2 regions of the Streptomyces sp. NPDC001980 genome follow, and region 1 is predicted to be linked to the other one. Evidence: riboswitches for the same ligand, from Rfam matches in the RefSeq annotation. Region 1 holds a riboswitch; the other holds the start of a gene.
What was found. Region 1 has a riboswitch for S-adenosylmethionine ahead of thrC (threonine synthase). Riboswitches for the same ligand answer to the same signal wherever they lie in the genome.
Positions count from the first base shown of each region.

Region 2: linked by a shared signal. The riboswitch ahead of ABT137_RS04075 (putative leader peptide) and the one ahead of thrC (threonine synthase) in region 1 are both predicted to bind S-adenosylmethionine.

Region 1 covers NZ_JBEOYD010000003.1:281,963-289,548, forward strand. The annotation lists gene groL (chaperonin GroEL) at 1-1,555, opposite strand, end outside; gene ABT137_RS05950 (cold-shock protein) at 1,875-2,081, opposite strand; gene ABT137_RS05955 (MoaD/ThiS family protein) at 2,550-2,825, opposite strand; gene thrC (threonine synthase) at 2,868-4,151, opposite strand; SAM riboswitch class I at 4,170-4,331, opposite strand; gene ABT137_RS05965 (glucosyl-3-phosphoglycerate synthase) at 4,489-5,433, shown strand; gene ABT137_RS05970 (alpha,alpha-trehalose-phosphate synthase (UDP-forming)) at 5,564-7,000, shown strand; gene ABT137_RS05975 (alanyl-tRNA editing protein) at 7,129-7,586, shown strand, end outside.
Region 2 covers NZ_JBEOYD010000002.1:362,149-369,734, reverse strand. The annotation lists gene ABT137_RS04095 (ABC transporter substrate-binding protein) at 1-1,263, opposite strand, end outside; gene ABT137_RS04090 (putative leader peptide) at 1,427-1,507, opposite strand; gene ABT137_RS04085 (winged helix-turn-helix domain-containing protein) at 1,744-2,484, shown strand; gene ABT137_RS04080 (MFS transporter) at 2,494-3,972, opposite strand; SAM riboswitch class IV at 4,322-4,435, shown strand; gene ABT137_RS04075 (putative leader peptide) at 4,469-4,585, shown strand; gene ABT137_RS04070 (ABC transporter substrate-binding protein) at 4,807-6,426, shown strand; gene ABT137_RS04065 (ABC transporter permease) at 6,430-7,389, shown strand; gene ABT137_RS04060 (ABC transporter permease) at 7,386-7,586, shown strand, end outside.

The DNA of each region.
Region 1 (7,586 bases):
CGATGACGGCCTCGGTGGTGAGGAACAGCGCGGCGATGGAGGCGGCGTTCTGCAGGGCAGAGCGCGTCACCTTCGCCGGGTCGATGATGCCCTCGGCGACCAGGTCGACGTATTCACCGGTCGCGGCGTTCAGGCCGTGACCCGGGGTGAGGTTGCGGACCTTCTCCACCACGACGCCGCCCTCGAGGCCGGCGTTGACGGCGATCTGCTTCAGCGGGGCCTCAAGGGCGAGCTTCACGGCCTGGGCGCCGGTCGCCTCGTCACCTTCGAGGTCCAGCTTCTCGAAGACGGTGGACGCCTGGATGAGCGCCACGCCACCACCGGCGACGATGCCCTCCTCGACGGCCGCCTTGGCGTTGCGGACGGCGTCCTCGATGCGGTGCTTGCGCTCCTTGAGCTCGACCTCGGTCGCGGCACCGGCCTTGATGACGGCGACGCCACCGGCGAGCTTGGCCAGGCGCTCCTGGAGCTTCTCACGGTCGTAGTCCGAGTCGGACTGCTCGATCTCGGCGCGGATCTGGTTGACCCGGCCCTGGACCTGCTCGGTGGAGCCGGCACCGTCGACGATGGTGGTCTCGTCCTTGGTGATGACGACCTTGCGGGCGCGGCCCAGCAGGTCGAGGGTCGTGTTCTCGAGCTTGAGACCGACCTCCTCGGAGATGACCTCGCCGCCGGTGAGGATGGCGATGTCGTTCAGCATCGCCTTGCGGCGGTCGCCGAAGCCCGGGGCCTTGACGGCGACGGACTTGAAGGTGCCGCGGATCTTGTTGACGACCAGGGTCGACAGGGCCTCGCCCTCGACGTCCTCGGCGATGATCAGCAGCGGCTTGCCCGACTGCATGACCTTCTCCAGGAGCGGGAGCAGGTCCTTGACGGAGCCGATCTTCGAGTTGGCGATCAGGATGTACGGGTCGTCGAGGGACGCCTCCATACGCTCCATGTCGGTGGCGAAGTACGCCGAGATGTAGCCCTTGTCGAAGCGCATACCCTCGGTGAGCTCCAGCTCCAGACCGAAGGTCTGGGACTCCTCGACGGTGATGACGCCTTCCTTGCCGACCTTGTCCATGGCCTCGGCGATGAGCTCGCCGATCTGGGTGTCGGCGGCGGAGATGGAGGCCGTGGAGGCGATCTGCTCCTTGGTCTCGACGTCCTTCGCCTGCTCCAGGAGGGCACCGGAGACGGCCTCGACGGCCTTCTCGATACCGCGCTTCAGAGCCATCGGGTTGGCACCGGCGGCCACGTTGCGCAGGCCCTCGCGGACCAGGGCCTGGGCGAGGACGGTCGCGGTGGTCGTACCGTCACCGGCGACGTCGTCCGTCTTCTTGGCGACTTCCTTGACCAGCTCGGCGCCGATCTTCTCGTACGGGTCCTCCAGCTCGATCTCCTTGGCGATGGACACACCATCGTTGGTGATCGTGGGGGCGCCCCACTTCTTCTCAAGGACGACGTTGCGGCCCTTGGGGCCGAGGGTGACCTTGACGGCGTCGGCGAGCTGGTTCATACCGCGCTCAAGGCCGCGCCGCGCCTCCTCGTCGAACGCGATGATCTTGGCCATGTGAAGTGGTCCCTCCAGGACTGGGGGTGAGTCTTCAGGACCGCGCCCGCGCCCGCGACGGACGGCTCGCCGACCCGTGGGTTCCTTGCCCCACCCGGCCTGCGGGCCTCACCGACCCGGTCCTTCGTTGTCACTCTCACCTTCAGAGTGCTAACGCCAATGATTAGCACTCGGCCTAGGCGAGTGCAAGCGGCTCTCGCGGACTGGGGCCCAGGACATGAGGACCGAGGGCCCTGGACATGCCGAAGGGCCCGTGCCCCGGGAGGCACGAGCCCTTCGAAGAAGTACAGAAGAACGTCGCTGTCAGTCGGCGCGTGCTTCAGCTGGTCGCCAGCCGGACCATGTCCGCCTGCGGCCCCTTCTGGCCCTGCGAGATCTCGAAATCGACCCGCTGACCCTCTTCCAGGGTGCGGTAGCCGTCCATCTGAATCGCGCTGTAGTGGACGAAAACATCCGCACCACCGTCGACCGCGATGAAGCCGTACCCCTTCTCCGCGTTGAACCACTTGACGGTGCCCTGAGCCATGCCTAACTCCCCTATTACTGGCCCTTGCACAGATCCACACTTCGCGGATCCGGGTCAGACCTCACCCCCCATTGGTTGGGGGCGTGCGCCGGAACGCGTCGACCGCGGCTGAATGTATCTGTCCAACTGCCGTCTGCAACAGGTCAATCGGACGAGAATTCTGGACGGAAGGGGTCCGGAATGTAGCAAGAATTCGGCCGAATTCAGGGCAAGTCGGGCCCCATAAAGGCCACAAAAGCCGCATATAACCCGCACACTTTGGCTACTTCTTGCTGGGCTCGCGGTATCGAATACGGGGCTCCCGACCTGGAGATCGGGACCGTGTTCCCCAACTGTACCGCGCTCAACCACACAGAATTGCCCCCTCCGCTTCTCTCACGGAGGGGGCAATCAGATGAACAGTCGGTGATCGGCGTTACCGAAGGTAATGTTCGGTCATTCGATCAGCCTGTCATGCAGGTCAGCAGGTCAGCCGCCGGCGACGGCCGGGATGATGGAGACGCCGGCGCCGTCCGGGGTGACGGTCTCCAGGCCCTGCTCGAACCGCACGTCGTCGTCGTTGACGTACACGTTGACGAACCGGCGCAGCTTGCCCTGGTCGTCGAGAACACGCGCGGAGATACCGGTGTGCTTCTTCTCCAGGTCCGAGATGACCTCGCCGAGGGTGGCCCCTTCGGCGGCGACTTCGGCCTGACCACCGGTGTAGGTGCGCAGGATGGTGGGGATGCGAACGGTGACGCTCACGTTTTTACCTCCGGTCTGGGCAACGCCCTATTTCTCGGGGACTCAGGCGAGCCCGGCCTCGCGGAAAGACTCCAGATTAGGGCGAATGGTCGCGGTGAGCCCGGTCCCCGCCACCGCGTCCAGCGTCTTCAGTCCATCACCGGTGTTGAGTACAACGACCGACTTCGCCGGATCAATCAACCCATTCTCAATGAGCTTTTTGGTGACTCCAACCGTCACCCCGCCGGCGGTTTCCGCGAAGATTCCCTCGGTCCGCGCGAGCAGCTTGATGGCGTCGACGACCTGCTCGTCGGTCACGTCCTCCACGGCACCGCCGGTGCGCCGCGCGATGTCGAGGACGTACGGCCCGTCGGCCGGGTTGCCGATGGCGAGGGACTTGGCGATGGTGTTCGGCTTCTGCGGGCGGACCACGTCGTGGCCCTCCTTGTAGGCCACCGACACCGGCGAGCACCCCTCGGCCTGGGCACCGAAGATCTTGTACGGCTTGTCCTCGACGAGACCGAGCTTGATCAGCTCCTGCAGACCCTTGTCGATCTTCGTGAGCTGCGAGCCGGAGGCGATCGGGACGACGAGCTGGTCCGGGATCCGCCAGCCGAGCTGCTCGCAGATCTCGTACGCCAGGGTCTTGGAGCCCTCCGCGTAGTACGGCCGCAGGTTGACGTTGACGAAGCCCCAGCCCTCGCCGGCCGGGTCGCCGATCAGCTCGGAGCAGAAACGGTTCACGTCGTCGTAGTTGCCCTCGATGCCGACGAGCTCGCCGCCGTAGATCGCGGCCATGACGATCTTGCCCTGCTCCAGGTCGTGCGGGATGAACACGCAGGAGCGGAAGCCGGCCCGGGCGGCGGCGGCACCGACCGCGCCGGCCAGGTTGCCGGTGGAGGAGCAGGAGAGGGTGGTGTAGCCGAAGGCGCGGGCGGCCTCGACGGCCTGGGCGACGACGCGGTCCTTGAAGGAGTGCGTCGGGTTGCCGGAGTCGTCCTTCACGTACAGCCCGCCGGTCACCCCGAGCTCACGGGCCAGGTTGTCGGCCTGGACGAGCTTCGTCCAGCCGGGGTTGATGTTCGGCTTGGTCGCCACGTCCGCGGGGACGGGCAGCAGCGGCGCGTAGCGCCAGATGTTCGCGGGACCCGCTTCGATCGTCTTGCGGAGTTCCTCGGTGTCGTAGGCCGAGAAGTCGTACGCGATCTCCAGCGGGCCGAAACACTCCTCGCAGGCGAACAACGGGCCGAGCGGCACCCGGTGACCGCACTCGCGGCAGCTGAGGGCAACGGCGGGGCCGAGGTCGACGGTGGAATCCGTGGTGCTTGCAACAGTCTGCACAGCCATGTGAGGCGAGGCCCTTTCTCCTCATCTTCCTCACGACGCATCTCGTCGTGAGACGGATTTGGCACCTTCCCTAGCCGGGAGCCTCGCGAGCGATCGACACTGATCGGCGATCTACGAGTACCGACTGGAGGGTTGCCGGGGCTTCAACGGGCCGTTTCCCTCTGCCCCTCTGGATGAGCGGTATGCGGTTGTCAACGCCGGGTGACCCCAGGACATGCGATGGTCATCGGCGTTGTTCAAGACTGTAACCGAAGGCCAGGACAGTTGAGAGAGTCGTCCGAACCGCGAGATGGATCACACCTCGTCGTGTGACCGTGACAGTGAGGAGCCGCTGACCGTGCTGGAAGAAGTCGAGCGCTGGCTGGCCACCCGCTCCTGGTCCGTAACCGATCGTCCGCTGCACCGGGTCATGGCCGCCAAACGGTCCTCCGGACAGACGGTCAGCGTCGTGCTGCCCGCGCTCAACGAGGAGGAGACCGTCGGCGACATCGTCGCGATCATCCGCCACGACCTCATGCAGCAGGTGCCGCTCGTCGACGAGATCGTGGTCGTCGACTCCGGCTCCACCGACCGCACGGCGGCCGTCGCCGCGGCGGCCGGCGCCCGTGTCGTCCACCGGGACGCGATCCTGCCCCGCATCCCCGCCGTCCCCGGCAAGGGCGAGGTCCTCTGGCGCTCTCTCCTGGTCACCTCCGGGGACATCGTCTGCTTCATCGACGCCGACCTGCGGGACTTCTCCTCCGACTTCGTCACCGGGATCGTCGGCCCCCTCCTCACCGACCCGGACGTCGACCTGGTCAAGGCGATGTACGACCGCCCGCTCGGCGGCGCCGCCGGACAGGGCGGCCGGGTCACCGAGCTGATGGCCCGTCCGCTGCTGAACATGCACTGGCCGCAACTGGCCGGCTTCGTCCAGCCGCTCGGCGGCGAGTACGCGGCCCGCCGCTCGCTGCTCGAACAGCTCCCCTTCCCGGTCGGCTACGGCGTGGAGCTGGGCATGCTGGTCGACGCCCTGCACCTGGTGGGGCTCGACGCGCTGGCGCAGGTCGACGTCGGCGTCCGCAAGCACCGCCACCAGGACGGCCAGGCCCTCGGCCGGATGTCCGCCGCGATCTACCGCACGGCCCAGCTGCGGCTGGCCCGCGGCCACCTGATCCGCCCCTCCCTCACCCAGTTCGAACGGGGCGAGGACGGCTTCGAGCCGCGCACGTACTCCGTGGACACGGAGGAGCGGCCGCCGATGGTGGAGATCACGGAGTACGCCGAGCGCAAGGTGGCGTGAGGTCGCCGTGCGGCAGCCGTGCGCCGGATGGCGTGACTTCGCCGTACGGCCGTATACGGCGGCGCGTCGGGCGCGGCCGTACGTTTGAGCGTTTACGGGCCGGGCTAGGTTGACGCGTATGGCTTCCCCCATGGCTTCCACCGGCGGTGCCGAGGTGCTGGTCGCCTCGAACCGCGGCCCGGTCTCGTACGACCTGCGCGAAGACGGTTCGCTGCACGCCAAGAGGGGCGGCGGCGGACTGGTCTCAGGGCTGTCGGCCATCGGGCCGGACGCGAACGCGGTGTGGGTGTGCGCGGCGCTGGGCGACGGCGACCGGGAGGCGGTGCGGCGGGCCGAGGGCGGCAGGCTGCCGGCCTCGGACACCGGCGGGCAGCAGGTCCGGATGCTCGACATCGACGCCGACGTGTTCGCCGACGCGTACAACGGCATCGCGAACTCGGTCCTCTGGTTCGTCCACCACATGCTGTACCAGACCCCGCTGGAGCCCGTCTTCGACGCGGAGTTCCGGCGGCAGTGGGGTTCGTACCAGGCCTACAACCGGGCGTTCGCGGAGGCCCTGTCGCAGGAGGCGGGCGAGGGTGCGGTGGTGGTCATCCAGGACTACCACCTGGCACTCGCCCCGCGCATGCTCCGCCGCCTCCGCCCCGACCTGCGGATCGGCCACTTCTCCCACACCCCCTGGGCACCGCCGGACTACTTCCGCCTCCTCCCCGACGACATCGCGGCGGAGCTGCTGAGCGGGATCCTGGGCGCCGACCACGCGGCGTTCCTGACCCGGCGGTGGGCGGACGCGTTCGTCGACTGCTGTCACGCGGTGCTGGGTCCGGGGATTCCGGCCGCCGATCCGTCGTCCGGCGGGACCCGGATCGGGGTGCACGGGCTGGGGGCCGACGCGGACTTCCTGCGGAAGCGGTCGCACGAGCCGGACGTGGACGAGCGGATGCGGGCGCTGCGCGAGGAGATCGGCGAGGGGCGGAAGGCCATCGTCCGCGTCGACCGGACGGAGCTGTCGAAGAACATCGTGCGGGGGCTGCTGGCGTACCGGCAGCTGCTCGACGACCACCCCGAGTGGCGCGAGCGGGTGGTGCATGTCGCGTTCGCGTATCCGTCGCGGCAGGACCTCGCGGTGTACCGCGACTACACGGCCGAGGTGCAGCGGGTGGCGGACGACATCAACTCGGCGTACGGGACCGCGGGTTGGACGCCGGTGGTGCTGCATGTGAAGGACGACTTCGCGCGGTCCCTGGCGGCGTACCGGCTGGCCGACGTGGCGCTCGTCAACCCCATCCGGGACGGGATGAACCTGGTCGCCAAGGAGATTCCCGTGGTGTCGGACGAGGGGTGCGTCCTGGTCCTGTCGCGGGAGGCGGGGGCGTACGAGGAGCTGGGCGAGGACGCGGTGGTGGTGAACCCCTATGACATCGGGGGGACGGCGGAGGCCCTGCAGCGGGCGCTGACGATGCCGGTGGAGGAGCGGACGGAGCGCTGCAAGCGGTTGGCCGCGGGCGCCACCGCACTGCCGCCCGCGCAGTGGTTCCTGGATCAGCTGGGGGCGCTGGGCGGGTGAGTTCTCCGCCTCCGGGATCCTGAGACCGGAGCGCTCAGCGGCCCTGCTGCTCGACGTTGCCACGACCCATCGTTCACTATAACGAACGAGGGGTTCGCCATTCCGAGTGAGTTCGTTATAGTGAACGCATGGTTCATTCAGTTGAGACCGTTCGGGTAGCCGCACAAATCGCCACCTACCTCGACGACACCTACCTGGAACAGGTGGACACCCGGGTGATCGCCGTCGGCGAGAGAGACGGACTGCCGTGGGCGGCCGTCGAGCACTGCCTGTTCCATCCGCAGGGAGGGGGCCAGCCTGCGGACCGGGGGTGGCTGGAGAGCGCGGAGATCATCCCGGTCCGGGACCACGAGTCGGGGCTCGTCATCGCCATGGCTCCCGAGGGCGGCACTCTGCCGTCCGTCGCCGTCGGGCAGCAGGTCCGGGCGCGGATCGACCTGCACGCCCGGATGGCACACGCCGCGCTGCACACGGCCGGGCACCTGGTCGAGGCCGCCGGGCGGACGCAGGGGTGGGAGATGGTCGCGAGCAACCACTTCCCCGGCCAGGCCCGGATCGAGTTCCGGACGCCGCGGCCGGACACCCG
Region 2 (7,586 bases), on a different contig from region 1:
GGAGCGCTGGTCGAGGTCGACGGTGATGCCGACCTCCTTCAGCTGGCTCTGGACGGTGACCGCGAAGTCCTTGTTGGGCGGGTCGAAGGTGAGGGTGAAGCGCAGGCTCGTCAGGCCGGCCGCCTTGAGGAGTTCGGTGACCTTCGCCCTGTCCTTGGCGCGCTGCGCGATGTCGGTGGGGGCGGCCGGGAACAGCGGCGCGAACAGATGGTCGTTGCCGAGGTCGCCGAGTCCGCTGCCCGCGGCCTGCCGCACGGCGGGCCGGTCGAGGCCGTAGGCGACGGCCTGGCGGACCTCCTTGCGATCGAAGGGCGCCTTGTCGACGCGCAGGGTGAGCACGGTGACTCCGGTGCCCCTGACCTTGTCGACGGTGATGCCCCCGCTGTTCCCCAGGGGTTCGACGAGGGCGGGTCTGCTGAGGAACTGGGCGTCGATGTCACCGGACTGGAGGGCCACGAGGTCGGCCTGGTCGTCGGCGTAGAACCTGACGTCCACGCCGTCGAGGTAGGGCTTGGGGCTGTCCCAGTACGTCGGGTTGCGGACGAAGGCGGCACCCGTGGAGACGTCGTACGACGTGAGGGAGAAGGGGCCCGTGCCGATGCCGTGCTTGGTGAAGTCGCCTGCGTAGTCCGTCTTCAGGATCACCGCGTTGTAGTTGCCGGCCGAGACCAGGTACGGAAAGTCGGAGAAGGGCCGTTCGAGGGTGAAGACGACGGTCGCGTCGCCCTGGGTGGTCACGCCGCCCGGCTTGAGGACGGTGTCGAAGGCGGACAGGGCGGCCGACTTGCTCTTCGGGTCGAGCAGCCGGTCGAAGGACGCCTTCACGGTGGCGGCGTCGAGCTTCGTGCCGTCGGAGAAGGTGACCCCCTTGCGCAGGGTGAAGGTCCACTTGCGGCCGGTCGTGTCCGAGGTCCACTTCGTGGCCAGCCGCGGCACCAGCTTGAAGTCCTTGTCGAGCCAGACCAGGTACTCGGCCACCAACTGGTAGAGGGCGATGGCGGTGCCGTCGTACGCCGTGACCGGGTCGAGGGCGGTGGGCGGTGGCGGAGCGCCCACGCGCAGTGTGCCGCCGTGCTTGGCCGGGCCGGTGGCCGACGCCGTCGTCCCGGTCGACGCGTCGTCCGTGGCACTCGGCGCGCAGGCCGCGAGCAGGGCGGCCAGGGCGCCGCCGCCGGTCAGGGTGAGGAAGCCACGACGGGTGCGGACGACGGGCAGGACGTCCTGCCAGTGCCGGGGCAGCGCGTCGGCGTCGGATGCAGGCATGGGTTCTCCAGGGAATGACCGACGGCACGGCACAACCTGGGGGAGCTGTACGCGGGCGTGTGCGGTGCTGGCAGCAGGGTGAAGGGTGAAGAGAGGTGGAAGGTGAAGAAGCGTGCAGCCGAGGGCCGTCAGAAGGCCGGCGCGGTGCGCTCGGCCGGGTGCCTCAGCGCTGCGGACAGACGCACGTGCCGACGCGCAGCAGATCCACGTGGATCCTCCGGGTCAGCAGCGTGTTCGCGGTCACGACTCATTGATAACAGCGCAGTTCGGCGGCAGACAATGCGGGATCTGTTTCAGAATCGAGAAACTCCGCCGCAAAACTCCGCCCGTAGACTTCCGGCATGACCGACTCCCACCGCGTGCTTTCGCGCCCTGCCGCCGGCTGTCGCCGTCACGGTTCCGACGACCACCGGCCGTCTCCGAGGCACGACACGGGAGTTGCTCGCCATGCAGTCACCGGCGCACAGGCGATCCGAAGGGATGTCGGACCGCTCGCCTGACACCGCTCACTCGTCGATCGACGAGTTGCTGGTCCGCGCCCGGGCCCGGCTGCGGCGGCTGACGCCATTGGACGCGGCCCGCGAACTCGCCGACGGCGCGCTGCTGGTGGACGTCCGCGCGGACATGGTGCGGCGCGCCGAGGGCGAGATCCCCAGTTCTCTCGTCATGGACCGGAACGTGCTGGAGTGGCGGCTGGACCCGTGCAGTGCCTGGCGTATCGAGGAGGCCGCCGACCACTCCCTGCGCGCGATCATCATGTGCTCGCAGGGCTACATGTCGAGCATGGCCGCCGCGGGGCTGCACGATCTCGGGCTGGTGCGCGCCACCGACATCGTCGGCGGCTACGAGGCCTGGCGCGCCGCGGGCCTGCCGGTGGTGCCCGGCGGCACGCTGCCCGGCTCCTACGTGGCCGCCGCCCCGTCCCCGATCAGCCTCGACCCGGGCGGGCAGCGCATGCTGGTGGACGGCGCTCCCGTCGCGCTGACCCCGTTGGAGTTCCGGCTGCTGACCGCCCTGCTGCGCGGCAACGGCAGGGTCATCACCCGGGAGGACCTGCGCTCGGGCCTGGGGGAATGGGCGGGCAGCCGGAGCCGCTCCGTCGACCTGCACATCCACCGCATCCGCCGCAAGCTGGGCCCGCGTGCCGCTGCTCTGCTGACGACGGAGCGAGGCGTCGGCTTCCGGCTGCGCGCCACACCGGCACCGGCCGAGAGCGGCTGACGGCACGGGTCACGTGGGTCGTACCCTGGTACTCGGCACGGTGGATCCCGCGGCTTCGCAGTTCCGGGACGAGCTTGTCGACGACGTGGGGTCTGACCGGCCGGTGTGACGGTCAGTCATGGGGCGCTCCTCCGGTGGACGGTTCGCGAGAAGGCGGGTGACCGGGGACGGCGAGCGGCAGGTCGACGCCGCCGCAGACGCCGACGCGGATCGGGGGACGTGCGGCGCGGCCGGGACGGGCTGCGTGGCCGAGGCAGGCACCGGGCGTACCGTTCCCGACAGCCACAGCCACAGCCCCACGCCGAGCGCGGCCAGCACGGCGGTGGCCGCACCCACGCCCAGCCCCCAGCGCACCCCCGCCTGCTGGGAGATCCAGCCGATGACGGGGGCGCCGACCGGACTCCCGCCCATGGAGATCACCGTGTAGACCGCCATCACCCGGCCGCGCATGGCGTCGCTCACCTCCGACTGGACGAAGGCGCTCACCGCCGTGTTCAACGTCATCAACGTGAGGCCGGCGGGCAGCAGCAGGGCAAGGAAGGCCGGGTACGTGGGCATGACCGCGGCCAGTGCCTCGAAACCGCCGAACAGCAGCGCGCCGACGACGACCGTCCGCACCCGGGGCGAGACACCGCGCGTGGCGGCGACCGTCCCTGCGACGGTGCCGACGGCCAGTGCGGTGTTCATGAGGCCGAGTCCCCGGGAGCCGACGTCGAAGACGCGCCCGGCGAACAGGGTCAGCGTGGTGGGGAAGTTGACCGCGAAGGTGGCGGCCAGGCCGAAGATGGTGAACACGCCGACGAGTTCGGGCCGGGCCGCCACATAGCGCAGCCCCTCCGCACCCGCCCCTGTCCACGGTGGCCGGGAGACGGGACGCGTCTTCCGCACCCGCGGCCGGATCGACAGCAGACCGGCGAGGACGACGGTGAAGGACACGGCGTTGAGGGCGAAGACCCACCCGGTGCCGATCGCCCCGATCAGCACACCGGCGATCGCCGGGCCGATCAGGCGGGCGGCGTTCAGGGACAGGATGTTCAGGCCCGCCGCCTTCGGGATCAGGGCCCGGCCGACCAGTTCGGTGACGAAGGACAGCCGCGCCGGGTTCTCCACCGTGAACACGCAGCCGAGCGCGAAGGACAGGACGTACAGCAGCCACAGCGCGGCATGGCCGGAGAACACGATGACCGTCAGGAGCAGTGCCTGGACCGCGTACAGCGTCTGCGTCCACAGCAGCAGGGTCCGGCGGTCGTACCGGTCGGCGACGACCCCGCCCCACAGGCCGAACAGCAGCACGGGGGCGAACTGGAGTCCGGCGACCCAGCCGAGCGCGGTCCCGCTGTGGGTGAGCGTCAGGACGAACCAGTCCAGCGCGACACCCTGCATGGCGCTGCCGATGTTGGACACCAGGCCGGTGCTCCAGTAGATCCGGTAGTCACGGACCCGTAGCGCGGCGAACACCCCCTTCGGGGCAGTGCTGTTGACGACCATGCGGCTCTTTCCGAGCGGGCGGGGGCTGGACGCGGACGCGTCGCGGGATGCCTGCGACGCCGGTCCGGATCCAGGTGAGGACGCGGCGCGGCGGAGGCGAACGCGCAGGGGAATGGGGAGCGAGTGGTCAGCGACAGGTCTGGTCGAACTGGTCGGCGCGGCGGCCCGCCCAGAACGGGTCGAGCAGCACGGTGCGTGCCTGACCTGCGGTCTCCATGGCCGGATCAAAGCACACGGAACAAGGTGCGTCCACCATCCGTCCCGGCACGTGAGACGACCCCGTTCTCCCGAACAGAGCGTCACGTTGCGGCATTGACGTACGACAAAATCGATCCGTAGCATCACCAACGGCATTGAGTGTCAGCGTCAAGCCCTGGCTCGCTGACCGGCAACCCTCCCGCGCGGCGGGGTGCTCCAGGTGAAAGCCCGGCGGGGTCACCGATGACTCCCGCAAGCGCGTGGCCCGTGACCGGGGCCGGAGACGGGGAGGTTCGACATGCGGCACAGCGATGACTCTGCTGCCTCCCCCACCGACGCCACGGCGTACTCCCGGCTCTCGCGCCGGCGCCACATCGACTTGAAGCGCTCGACCAGCTGCCTCTGTCGGGCCTGACCGGCCCGGCTGCCGCCGGCTGACATCCCGTCACCGGCCCCGGCCCCTTCGCGCCGTTCTTCCCCCTCGCCGCCGGTTCCCGGCGTCGTCCGCATGACAACCCCCTGTCTGCACAGCGCATCCCCGGCCGGAGTCGATCCGCCCGGGCCGCACACACCGTCATGCCTCCGCGCATCCGTGCGCGGTCGTGCCTCGGTGACACGAGTAGGAGATAGCCCTCCGTGACTGCACTTCCGGATTTCAGACCCTCCCGATGGGCGCCCCTGGCCGCGCTCCTGACCACCAGCGTCCTGCTGACCGCGTGCGGTTCGGGCGACGACGGCTCCGGCGGCGGAAGCGGCCAGGCGAAGTCCGGCGGCACCCTGACCTTCGCGGTGGGATCCGACGCCGGCTGCGTGGATCCGCAGCAGGTCGCCAGCAACGACACCATCTACTCGGTGCGCCAGACCGTGGACTCCCTGACCGACCAGGACCCGAAGACCGGCAAGATCGTGCCGTGGCTCGCCAAGAGCTGGGACATCAGCTCCGACGCGACGACGTTCACGTTCCACCTGCGGTCCGGGGTCACCTTCAGCGACGGCTCGAAGCTGACCGCGCAGGTGGTCAAGGACAACTTCGACGCGGTGCCGCAGCTCGGCACCCTGGGCACCCTCGCCGAGGGCTACCTGAGCGGCGTCAAGAGCACCACCGTGGTCGACCCGCTCACCGTCAAGGTGACCTTCAAGCAGCCCAACGCCCAGTTCCTCCAGGCGACTTCGACCCACTCGCTGGGGATCGAGTCCTCGGCGAGCGTCAAGAAGAGCCCGCAGCAGAAGTGCAGCGACGGGGTGGTCGGGTCCGGGCCGTTCGTACTCAAGCAGTACGTGCAGAACCAGTCGGTCACCCTGGCCAAGCGCACCGGGTACGACTGGGGCTCCTCGCTGTGGTCGAAGAAGGGCGAGGCCTACCTGGACAAGCTGGTGTTCAAGGTCGTGCCCGAGGCGGGGGTGCGGGCCGGCAGTCTCCAGTCCGGGCAGGTGGACGCGATCAGCAGCGTCGGCAAGGCCAACGAGGCGGCCCTCAAGGGCGGCCAGGTCACCCTCCAGAGCCGGGCCAACCCCGGTGTGGCCTTCGGTCTGGGGCTCAACAACGCGCGGCCCCTGCTGAAGGACACGAAGGTCCGTCAGGCGATCTCGGCCGCCATCGACCGGAAGCAGATCGCCGACACCGTCTTCCCGACCGGCACCCAGCCGGCGACCAGCATCCTGGCGCACACCACACCCGACTACACCGATCTCTCCTCGGACCTCGCCCTCGACACGGCCAAGGCCAAGTCCCTTCTGGATCAGGCCGGTTGGAAGGCGGGCAGCGACGGCATCCGCACCAAGGACGGCAAGAAGCTGACCCTGACCATCAGCTGGTTCCCCAACGCGGCCACCAACCAGCCCGCGCTGGAGCTGGTCCAGCAGCAGCTCAAGGCCGTCGGGATCGACGTGGTGCTCAAGCAACTGCCGGTCACCCAGTTCGCCACGACGCTCCAGTCCGGTGACTTCGACGTGGTGTGGGGGAACGCGACCCGCGCCGACCCGGACATCCTGCGCAGCTCCTTCTCCACTCAGCTGGCCAACTTCTACCACTTCCCCGCCAGTTCGCTGGACACGGCGCTGTCCGCGCAGGCCGCGGCCACGGACACCGCGAAGCGCAAGCAACTGGTCGGCGAGGCACAGCAGGTGATCGTGCGGAACGCGTACGACGTCCCGGTGGTGGAGCTCCAGACCCAGCTGGGCGTCTCGAACAAGGTGCACGACCTGACATTCGACTCCGGCAGCCGCGTCCAACTGCACGACACCTGGATCGGCTAGCGCATGCGCCGCTATCTGATCAAACGGCTGGCGCAGGCGGTCGGAGTGCTGTGGGCGGCCTACACGGTGTCGTTCCTGGTACTGGACTTCCTGCCCGGTGACCCGGTCTCCGCGATGGCAGGTGCCGGGATGGACTCGGGTCAGACGGATCCCGCCCAACTCGCCAAGCTGCGGCACGAGTACGGCTTCGACAAGCCGGTGCTGGTGCAGTACGCCGAGTATCTGGGCCGGGCGGTGCGCGGGGACTTCGGCAACGCGGTCTCCACCGGCCGCCCGGTGACCTCCACCCTGGCCGACGCGCTGCCGCAGACGCTCCAGCTGACCGGGGCCGCGCTGCTGCTGGCGGTGGTCCTCGGCGGCGGCCTCGCGGTGGTGGCGACGTACACCTCGCGGCGGTGGCTGCGGCAGCTGCTGCTGTCGCTGCCCCCGCTGGGGGTGTCGGTCCCGACGTTCTGGGTGGGGCTGTTGCTGGTCGAGGCGTTCTCGTTCAAGCTGCACTGGTTCCCGGCGTTCGGCAACGACGGGCTGAAGGGGTTGGTGCTGCCTGCACTCACGCTGGCGGTCCCGACCGGCGCGCAGGTCGCCCAGGTGCTGGCGAAGAGCCTGCTGACCGCGCTGGACCAGGCCTATGTCGAGACCGCGCGGGCCAAGGGGGCCGGCCGGTGGCGGGTGCATCTGCGGCACGCGCTGCGCAATGCGTCGCTGCCCGCGCTGACGGTCGTCGGCCTGCTGGTCGGGCAGCTGATGGCCGGTTCGGTGGTGGTCGAGACGGTGTTCTCCCGCGACGGTCTGGGTCGGGTGACCGCGGAGGCGGTCACCACCCAGGACATCCCGCTGGTCCAAGGGGTGGTGGTGTTCGGCGCGCTGATCTTCGTGGCGGCGAACCTGCTCGTGGACCTCGTCTATCCGCTGCTGGACCCGCGGATCGTGGTGGCCTCGGACAGAAGGGCGAGCTTCGCATGAGTCAGAGCCTTGTCGACGACCAGGCCGAGGCCGCCCTCGGCTTGGCCCGGCCGGTCGAGAACGGATCCCCCGCGGAGCGCGGCCGGCCCGCCGGCATCCGCCGGGTGCTCCGCTTCCTGCTGCGCCGCCCCGGTCTGCTGTTGTCCGTTGTCGTCCTCGTGCTGGTGGTGCTGGCCGCCTTCTGGCCGGACCTGTTC